Regions from separate parts of the Mesorhizobium sp. NZP2298 genome, predicted to be linked through region 1. Evidence: riboswitches for the same ligand, from Rfam matches in the RefSeq annotation. Region 1 holds a riboswitch; each other region holds the start of a gene.
What was found. Region 1 has a riboswitch for thiamine pyrophosphate ahead of thiC (phosphomethylpyrimidine synthase ThiC). Riboswitches for the same ligand answer to the same signal wherever they lie in the genome.
Positions count from the first base shown of each region.

Region 2: another riboswitch for thiamine pyrophosphate. It lies ahead of thiB (thiamine ABC transporter substrate binding subunit); the one in region 1 lies ahead of thiC (phosphomethylpyrimidine synthase ThiC).
Region 3: another riboswitch for thiamine pyrophosphate. It lies ahead of EB231_RS16170 (YkoF family thiamine/hydroxymethylpyrimidine-binding protein); the one in region 1 lies ahead of thiC (phosphomethylpyrimidine synthase ThiC).

Region 1 is NZ_CP033365.1:7,042,188-7,045,458, forward strand. It holds gene queD (6-carboxytetrahydropterin synthase QueD) at 1-138, shown strand, start outside; gene queE (7-carboxy-7-deazaguanine synthase QueE) at 135-872, shown strand; TPP riboswitch at 1,153-1,269, shown strand; gene thiC (phosphomethylpyrimidine synthase ThiC) at 1,374-3,209, shown strand; gene thiO (glycine oxidase ThiO) at 3,206-3,271, shown strand, end outside.
Region 2 is NZ_CP033365.1:1,402,155-1,405,425, reverse strand. It holds gene thiP (thiamine/thiamine pyrophosphate ABC transporter permease) at 1-524, opposite strand, end outside; gene thiB (thiamine ABC transporter substrate binding subunit) at 762-1,760, opposite strand; TPP riboswitch at 1,804-1,919, opposite strand; gene EB231_RS06770 (thiamine diphosphokinase) at 2,007-2,666, shown strand; gene EB231_RS06765 (ABC-F family ATP-binding cassette domain-containing protein) at 2,668-3,271, shown strand, end outside.
Region 3 is NZ_CP033365.1:3,324,705-3,327,975, forward strand. It holds gene EB231_RS16160 (formyltransferase family protein) at 345-1,133, shown strand; gene EB231_RS16165 (hypothetical protein) at 1,251-1,559, opposite strand; TPP riboswitch at 1,754-1,867, shown strand; gene EB231_RS16170 (YkoF family thiamine/hydroxymethylpyrimidine-binding protein) at 1,858-2,466, shown strand; gene EB231_RS16175 (ABC transporter permease) at 2,501-3,271, shown strand, end outside.

The sequences.
Region 1 (3,271 bases):
GACGTGCTGGGGCATGACCATGCCACAGCGGAATGTCTGGCCAGGCACTTCTACCACTGGTGCAAGATGCGGCTACCCGAAACCTCCGCCGTGCGGGTGAGCGAGACGCCGAAAACCTGGGCGGAATACCGACCATGACTTGCGCGTTGCATCCCGGAATCCGGGTGAGCGAGATTTTTGGGCCGACCATTCAGGGCGAAGGCGTGCTGATCGGCTTGCCGACGGTGTTCGTAAGAACCGGCGGGTGCGATTATCGCTGTTCCTGGTGCGACAGCCTGCATGCGGTGGACCGTCGCTTCCGCCATGATTGGGAGATGATGTCTCCCGACGCGGTTTGGCAAAAGGTCATTGCGCTTTCCGGCGGTCAGCCCGTGATGGTATCGCTGTCGGGCGGCAATCCGGCCATCCAGCCGCTTGGCCAGTTGATCGACCGCGGGCATGGTGAGGGCTACCGTTTTGCATTGGAAACCCAAGGCTCGGTGTCTAAGCAATGGTTCGCGGATCTCGACGTGCTGGTACTAAGCCCCAAGCCGCCCTCAAGCGAAATGACGACAGATTGGGCCGCGTTCGACGCCTGCTTAGAGGCGGCGCAGGATAAGCCGCAGATGGCGCTCAAGCTCGTTGTCTTCGACGATGATGACTATGCCTATGCCAAAGACGCCGCGGCGCGCTACCCCCAATTACCCGTCTATCTGCAGCCCGGCAATCACACGCCGCCGCGTCCCGGCGACGAAGACGCGTTCATCGACATGGCCGGTGTGATGAGGCGCATGGAATGGCTGGTTGAAAAGGTGACCCGTGACAGGTGGTTCGAGGCGCGTGTACTGCCGCAGCTTCATGTTCTGCTCTGGGGGAACAAACGGGGCGTCTAGCCGAAGCGGAAGGATTGCCGACGACGAGCAAGACAGACATCTATAGCAATCTCACCCAACTGGGTGGCAGCAGCGTCGTTCCGGAAAGCCCCGAAAATACCGTGCTGGAAAAGGCACCGAATCCGCATGAGGGCTCGCCTTATTGGGGGCGCTTCACCGCTCCTCTGGAGCGTGACTCGCTCTCGATACTACCATGCTTTTCCGCTGGGTTTGTTTGGTCGTCGATCACCGCTGCGGGACGAATGCGCTTGACAAAATAGCGCCGGCCCATTCAATTCGACGCATTCACCAGGGGAGTCCCGGCAAGGGGCTGAGATACTGCTGGCTTTCGCGGCGCAGTGACCCGTTGAACCTGATCCAGTTCATACTGGCGTAGGGACGGTGCAAGCGCTTTGCGGGAGTCCACGCCCGGCGTCCTGTTTCGAGCAGGCCGACCAAAGCGTCTTTTCATCCTTCCGGCACAGAACTGGGTCTCCAATGCATGAGCAAAGGAGCCTCACGATGAATGCCCTCACCCCCGCCGTGTCGACGGGACCACTGCCCGCCTCGCGGAAAATCCACAAATCCGGCGTCCTCCACCCGCAGATCAGGGTGCCGATGCGCGAAATCTCCGTCCATCCAACGGCCGGCGAGCCGCCCGTCATCGTCTATGATCCGTCCGGCCCCTATACGGACTCGACTGTCGAAACCAGCATCGACAAAGGCCTCGCCCGGCTTCGCCACGAATGGATTACGACGCGTGGCGATGTCGAAGCCTATGACGGCCGCCATGTCCGGCCCGAGGACAATGGATTCGCCGCAGGCGAGCGCCTGACGCCGGAATTTCCCATTCGCAACCGGCCGCTCAAGGCCAAGCAGGGCAAGGCGGTGACCCAGCTTGCCTATGCGCGCGCCGGCATCATCACGCCCGAAATGGAGTTCGTCGCCATCCGCGAGAATCTCGGCCGCGCGATTCTACGCGGCAAGCTTGAGCGCGACGGCGAAGCCTTCGGTGCGGCGATCCCCGACTTCGTCACGCCCGAATTCGTGCGCGACGAGGTGGCGCGCGGGCGCGCCATCATTCCCGCCAACATCAATCATCCCGAGAGCGAGCCGATGATCATCGGCCGCAATTTCCTGGTGAAGATCAACGCCAATATCGGCAACTCCGCCGTCACCTCTTCGATGGCCGAAGAAGTGGAAAAGATGGTGTGGGCGATTCGCTGGGGCGCCGATACGGTGATGGACCTGTCGACCGGCCGCAACATCCACAACATCCGCGACTGGATCGTGCGCAACTCGCCGGTGCCGATCGGCACGGTGCCGCTTTACCAGGCGCTCGAGAAGGTCGGCGGCATCGCCGAGGACCTGACCTGGGAGGTCTATCGTGACACGCTGATCGAACAGGCCGAACAGGGCGTCGACTATTTCACCATCCATGCGGGCGTGCGGCTGCACTACATCCCGCTGACCGTCGACCGGGTCACTGGCATCGTCTCGCGCGGCGGCTCTATCATGGCCAAATGGTGCCTGCACCATCACCGCGAAAGCTTTCTATACGAGCATTTCGCAGAGATCTGCGACATCTGCCGCGCCTATGACGTGTCCTTCTCGCTCGGCGACGGTCTTCGTCCCGGCTCGATCGCCGACGCCAATGACGCAGCACAATTCGCCGAGCTGGAAACGCTCGGCGAGCTGACGAAGATCGCCTGGGCGAAGGATTGCCAGGTGATGATCGAGGGCCCCGGCCACGTGCCGATGCACAAGATCAAAGAAAACATGGACAAGCAGCTCGCCGTCTGTGGCGAGGCGCCGTTCTATACGCTGGGGCCGCTGACGACCGACATCGCGCCCGGCTACGACCACATCACCTCCGGCATCGGAGCGGCGATGATCGGCTGGTTCGGCACGGCCATGCTCTGCTACGTCACGCCCAAGGAGCATCTCGGCCTTCCCGATCGCAACGACGTCAAGATTGGTGTGATCACCTACAAGATCGCCGCCCATGCCGCCGACCTGGCGAAAGGCCATCCGGCGGCGAAGATCCGCGACGACGCGCTGTCGCGGGCCAGATTCGAGTTCCGCTGGGAGGACCAGTTCAACCTGTCGCTCGATCCGGAAACCGCACGGTCCTTCCACGATCAGACATTGCCCAAGGAGGCGCACAAGCTGGCGCATTTCTGCTCGATGTGCGGGCCGAAATTCTGCTCCATGCGGATTTCCCACGACATCCGCGCCGAGGCGCAGAAGGAAGGGATGGCTGCGATGGCGGCGAAATATCGCGAGGGCGGCGATCTCTATGTGCCGGCGGACGAGGCCGGCGCACCGCTGATGTCGGAGGCGCATGAGCCATCATGAGGGTGCTGGTCCAAGGGGCCGGCGTCGCCGGTCTCACCGCAGCCTTCGAACTCGCCGCTCGC
Region 2 (3,271 bases), 1.7 Mb from region 1:
ATGCCGAGCTGGCTCGCCAGCCGCCACTGGTCGGCGGGAATGGTCTGCAGCGCCTCGAGCAACAGTCGCACACTAAGCGGTAGATTGAAGAAGACATGGGCAACGAGAATGCCGGACAGGCCGTAAATACCAGGCCAGCCTCGGCCGCCAATCGCGCTGAACAGCCCGGCGAGGTAGCCGGCGCGACCGTAGAGCGCCAGGATGCCGAGCGCCGCGACGATCGCCGGCAGCGCCAGTGGCACGGCAAAGAGCTGCAGGATGAAGGCGCGGCCGAAGAAGCGCGGATGCCGCGACAGGGCGCGTGCAACGAAGAGTGCCGGGATAACCGAAAGCAGCGTCGAAAGGATTGCCTGCCAGAGCGTGAAGCGGACAACGCGCAAGAGGTAAAAATCGAAGGCTGCCCATGCGCCCGAGAAGTCATGAGCGCCTTCAACGAGCAGGCCGGCAAACGCTCCGCCGATCAGCAATGTGATCGCGACGAGTGCGGCAATGCCGGCCGTGATGCGGGAGTCAGCGCGCTGCACGCTGGACCACCAAGAAGGCCTCTAGCGAGCGTCGCGTTCCTTCGCGCCCCCCTCTGTCCTGCCGGACAACTCCCTCACGAGGGGGGAGTTTGGCAGTTTCCGCGCCCCGCTCATACCCGCTGCGTCGGCGATTGGCGAAATCACCGATGGCATCCGATCTCCCCCCTTGTGGGGGAGATGTCCGGCAGGACAGAGGGGGGCGCCGTAGAGCAATCATCTTTCGATCATACGGCCAATCTACTTGCTCATCACCGCCAGCCATTCATCGACCCAGGCCTTGCGGTTGGCCGCGACCTCCTCCGGGCTGAACAGCAAGGTCTTGGTCGGCTTGACAAGCTTGTCGAAGGCCGGGTTGAGCGGCTTGTCGGTCTTGCCGGCCGGGAACATCCAGTTGGTCTCGGGGATGGCGTCCTGGAATTTCGGTCCGGTCATGAAGGCGATGAACTTTGCCGCCAGCGGGTTCTTGGCTCCGGTCGTGGTGATGCCGGCGACCTCGATCTGCAGGTATTCGCCCTCTTCAAAGGAAGCCGCCTGGTAGCGCTGCGTATTCTCGGCGACCATGTGATAGGCCGGCGACGTCGTGTAGGACAGCACCATCGGCGCTTCGCCCTTGGTGAACAGGCCATAGGCCTCGCTCCAGCCGGGCGTCACGGTCAGCACCTTGGCCTTGAGCTTGGCCCAGGCCTCCGGCGCCTTGTCGCCATAGACCGACTTCACCCACAACAACAGGCCCAGGCCCGGCGTCGAGGTGCGCGGATCCTGGATGACGATCTTGTCGTCGGCGCTGCCTTCGACCAGGTCCTTCAGGCTCTTGGGCGGGCTCTTCAGCTTCTCGGTATCGTAGACGACAGCGAAATACCCGTAGTCGAATGGAACGAAAGTATCGTCGCTCCAGCCGCCCGGCACGTTGACGTCGCTCACCGCGCCGTGCGGCGCGAACAACCCGCTGGCCTTGGCATCGGCGGTTAGATTGGTGTCGAGGCCGAGCACGATATCGGCCTTGGTCGACGCGCCTTCGAGCTTGACGCGGTTGAGCAGCGCCACGCCATCGGCAACCGAGACGAACTCGACATCGCAGCCGCATTCGGCCTCGAATTCCTTCTTCACCACGGGACCTGGACCCCAGTCGGCGGTAAAGCTTTCATAGGTGTAGACGGTGAGCTTGTCCTTGGCCAAGGCCGGCCCCGACAACGCAACAACCACGGCTGAGACTAGAGAGTATAAGAGCGTGCGCATCGGCGCCTCCTTCGTTCGCGTGACAAGGAATTGAGGCGTCGGACCGTCCGAAACGTCTAATCCCTCCGCCGGTACAAACCGGATCAGGTTCAGCGGGTTGGCGAGACTGCCTCTCAGCCGGTCCGCGAAAGATCGCGTCCGGCACCCCGTTAGAGCGTTTCGACACATAGGCCCGGCCGAGGAACCGCGCAAGTGGGAGTTTGCCGCCTTCCGTTTCCGCTGCCAGGCTGGTACAGGCCACCAGATATGAGCACATTCACCATCCTGCTTGGCGGCGATCTCATCCGCACGCCCCGGCTCGACCGCCAGATCGAGGGCTCGCGCGTGATCGCCGCCGATGCCGGTATCGGACATGCCAGGCTGCTCGGCCTTGTACCGGAACTGTGGGTGGGTGATTTCGATTCAGTGCCGGCCGATCTGCCGGACGACCTCGCCGCGGTGCCTCGCCAGACCTTCCCGGCGGAAAAAGACAAGACCGATGGCGAACTTGCCATCGCCGCCGCACTCGAGCGCGGAGCGACCCGCCTTGTGCTGGCGGGCGCGTTCGGCGGCAAGCGTGCCGACCATGCCTTTCTGCATCTGGCGCTCGCCCTGCGCCTGGCCGAGGCCGGAACCGAGGTGCTGCTGACCAGCGGCGCCCAGGAAGGCGTGCCCCTGCTGTTGGGAAAGGCCGGCTTCGACTATACCGACGGCACGCTGTTTTCGATCCTCGGCTTTTCGGAACTTGCCGGCCTGACCGTCACTGGAGCCAAATGGCCGCTGAACCAGGTCGAGGTGGCCTTCGGCTCATCACTGACCATCTCCAACGAGGTCAAGTTAGATGAAACCGGAGGGCGCCTCGACATCGCGCTCGGCCATGGCCGCGCGCTGCTGCTCGCCCATCCCTATCCTTTGCCCGAAAGCTGACATGGCCCCGCCTCTTCTCAATCTCGATGGGATAAAACTGACCTTCGGCGGCACGCCGCTGCTCGACGGCGCCGCCTTGACCGCTTCGGCCGGCGACAAGATCGCGCTGGTCGGCCGCAATGGCTCCGGCAAGTCGACGCTGCTGAAGATCGCCGCCGGCCTGATCGAGCCGCAGGACGGCGAAGTCTTCCGCCAACCTTCCGCGACCGTCCGCTATCTGCCGCAGATGCCCGACATGGAAGGTTTCGCCACCGTGCGCGCCTATGTCGAGGCGGGGCTCGGGCCCGCCGACGATCCGTACCGCGCCTCCTATCTGATGGAGCATCTTGGCTTGTCGGGCGAAGAGCGGCCGGGCGATCTCTCAGGTGGCGAGGCCAGGCGCGCCGCCCTGGCCCGCGTCATGGCGCCGGAACCCGACATTCTGCTGCTTGACGAGCCGACCAACCATCTTGACCTGTCGGTCATCGAATGGCTCGAAGAAGAGCTCGTCCGCACCTCTTCGGCGCTCATCGTCATCTCGCACGACCGCCGCTTTCTCGAACGCGTGTCGCGCGCCACTGTCTGGCTCGACCGTGGCCAGACCCGCAGGCTGGACAAGGGTTTCG
Region 3 (3,271 bases), 3.6 Mb from region 1:
CAGACGTCACCGCCTTGATACCGCCTTCGCAAATCAAGGCCACCTGATCGACAGCCTTCATTGGCAGGTGCGGTCGCCCGCCCCGAAAAGGCCAGGCTCGACCGCCGTTTGAATGAGGTGATCGGCTTGACAGGCGCTTTGAGAGGGTGCCGCTTTTGAGCCCGCGGACCGGGCAAGACCGGCTTTCGGCCGTGTTCATACTCGACGTCAACCCCTATACCGGGCCGCTGCTGGCAGGGTGGCTTGAAGCAGGCCATCGCATCGGTGCGATTGTTGTGCCGGGGTTGCGTCGGCGCCCAAAACACTTCAGCATCAGCAATTTACGCCGAAGACTGAAACGCAGATTGCTGCTCAGGCGCTATGTCGGCGACACGCCGGTAAGGCTGATCGAATTTGCGCGACCTTATGATTGGGACACGCTCGGCAAGCAATTGTCGCCGGTCAGGGCCGCTGTGTTGATCTGCTATGCTTTCCCCACATTGGTCCCACAGCAATTGCTGAACATCTTTCCCAAGGGCGGGCTCAATCTTCACCCGGCGCTGCTGCCCAACTATCGGGGCCCGCATCCTCTCCATCGCCTGGCGGTGGACGGCCAGCATGCCGTTCATGGCGGTGTGACGCTGCATAAGATGTCCGCCGCCTTCGACGACGGCGACATCCTTGGGCAGGTGTCGTTTTCGGAAACAGACTGGACGTCGCGGCGGGCCCTGATCGACGGCTTGGCAAGCGCGATGCGCACGCTGGTGAGCGAGGTGGCGCCAGCCTACTGCAAAGGCAGCCTTTGGGGAAAACCGCAGCCGACCGGCGATTTCATCTGGGCGCGGCTTAAATCGGCCCACACGATGATCTCGCCGGCCATGTCGATCGAGCATGTCGCTCGGTTGTGGCATGTGCTGGGCAATATTCCAGGGATCTATCTGGATGTCGCCGGCCGCAAGGTCAGGCTGGCGTTCCAGATCGGACGGCTAGGCCCGCCGACCGGACAAGTGCCGGTCGCACGATGGGGGACTGTGGAGTTCGATCTTGCCGATGGCAGGGTCCGGTATCTCACCTATGGCCGCCTGGTCAAACGGCTCTTGAAAATGCGCGCCGCTTTCGCGCGGCCTCAAGTCAGCAGCCGTGTTCTGAAATAGCGTTTCCAGCGAGAAACGACTGGAGCAGGGACTTGCTGAAGCGTCGGCCATTGAGCTCGCTGAACGCGGAGAGTCGCGGCGCTTGCGCTCCGCGACCCTCCCTGGCTGCGATCGAAATTATTTGCCGCAGTTGTTGTCGTTCACCGTAGGTGCGGTTGCGTTGCCGTTGGCATCGCTCTGCGCGCCCTGGGGATTGGTCGGGCAGTTCTTATCCGCATTGGAATTCATGTCGCCCGGGGCGGTGGTGGTGCTGTTGGTCGCCGCCGGATCGACCGGATTGGGTGACGCCGGCGTGCTGGGGTCCACGGTGATCGACTGGCCGCTGCCACCCGACCCGTCCGTGCCGTTTGCGCTATTGCTTTGCGCTATCGCTGATGTGGCAAGGGCAACGGTGAACGCCGAAGCTGCGAGGATTTTCATGAACATGGTTCTGTCTCCATTTCTGTGAACTCGTCGCGTTGCGACTGGTGGTCAACCTCGCGGCGTGGCGAAGGTTCCCGATAAAATTCGCACGGAGAGGACCCTCCGGCGTCCATCTTGTGATCAGATCTGGTGCAGTGTTTTTGGGCCAGTGCGCTGAAAAAACGGCTTCCCCTTCAGCTCGAATGGTGCTTTAACGCGTCCATCCACAGGGGTGCTCCGTACGGTCGGGGCTGAGACGGGGGCGGCAAGCCCACAGACCCTAGAAGCTGATCTGGGTAATACCAGCGGAGCGAGGCGGGCGATGTTTTCAGGCGCACAGATTTCCTTATATCCCATGGCCGACGATTTCGTTGGCGTCATCCTTGGTGCGCTCGGCGCGCTCGATCCTTACCGGGACAGGCTCAGGATCGAGACCGACGACATCTCGACCTTGCTGGTCGGGCCGCCCGAAGTGCTGTTCCCGGCGCTGCGGGATCTGTTCGTGGCGGCGGCGCGGAGCGGCAAGCATTGCGTGCTGTCGGCGGCCATTTCGCGCGGCTGCCCGGGCGAGCCGGACGATCCGATCTGCCGCTCCGACGCGTTTGGCGGACCTGTGGGGTCGCTCGGCCCACGCAAGGAAGCCGCCATCACCGCGGTGCGCAATGCTGCTGCCACCGGCCAGCCGGCGGCGGCGCAATTCTCGCTCTATGTGATGGGCACGGGCGACCACATGGACGAGATCTATGGCTGCATCGATTTCCTCAAGCAGTCCGGCGTCTACGATCGTTCCAAGAACTTCTGCACCAAACTGCGCGGCGACACGGGCGCGATCTTTTCGGCACTGAACGAAGCCTTCTGCCGCTTCGGGCCGGGCGCCGGCCACGTAACCCTCGACATCACGGTTTCGGCCAACAGCCCGTCGGCTGTCTAAGCCGGCGCGCTTCCGCGCGACCCCGTCAAAGGTTATGCCCGTGGTCTCATCATCAGTGCCGCGCCCGCTCGCGGATTCCCTTGCCAAGGCGATACCCGCCGTCATCTCGGTCGGGTTGCTGCTTGTGGCGTGGGAGCTCTATGCTACCTATTCCGGTATCAAGCCGACGATCTTGCCCGCGCCGTCACGCGTCTTCGAACAGGCGATGCTCAATCGCGGGGCACTGGTCGACAACGCTATCCCCACCACCCGCGCCACGCTGATCGGCTTTGCCTGTTCCCTCAGTGCCGCCTTTCTGCTGTCCATGCTGGTCGATTTCTTCCAGCCGCTGCGGCGCGCTCTGTTTCCTGTCTTCATCATCAGCCAGACCTTGCCGCTGGTGGCGATCGCGCCGTTGGTGGTGCTGTGGTTCGGCTTTGGGCTGACCCCGAAGATCATGCTGGTCGCGCTGGTCACCTTCTTTCCCATGCTGGTGGCTCTGGTGCAGGGCTACGAGGCGACCGAGGCCGAGATCGGCCAGATGCTGCGCGCCATGGGGGCAGGGCGCTGGCGCGTCTTCGTGCTGGCGCGGCTGCCTTCGGCGCTGCCCTATTTCTTCGCGGGCCTGCGGATCTCCATCACCTATGCGGTGGTCGGCGCCATCTTCGCCGAATATGCGGGTGCGGCGAAGGGGCTGGGCATCTACATGCTCAACGCCAAGAACAATTTCCGCCCCGACCTGGTGCTGGCCGCCGTCGGTGTCAGCGCCGCGCTGACACTTGTCCTGTTCGGGCTGACGGCGCTCGTGCAGCGCTTTGCCATGTCT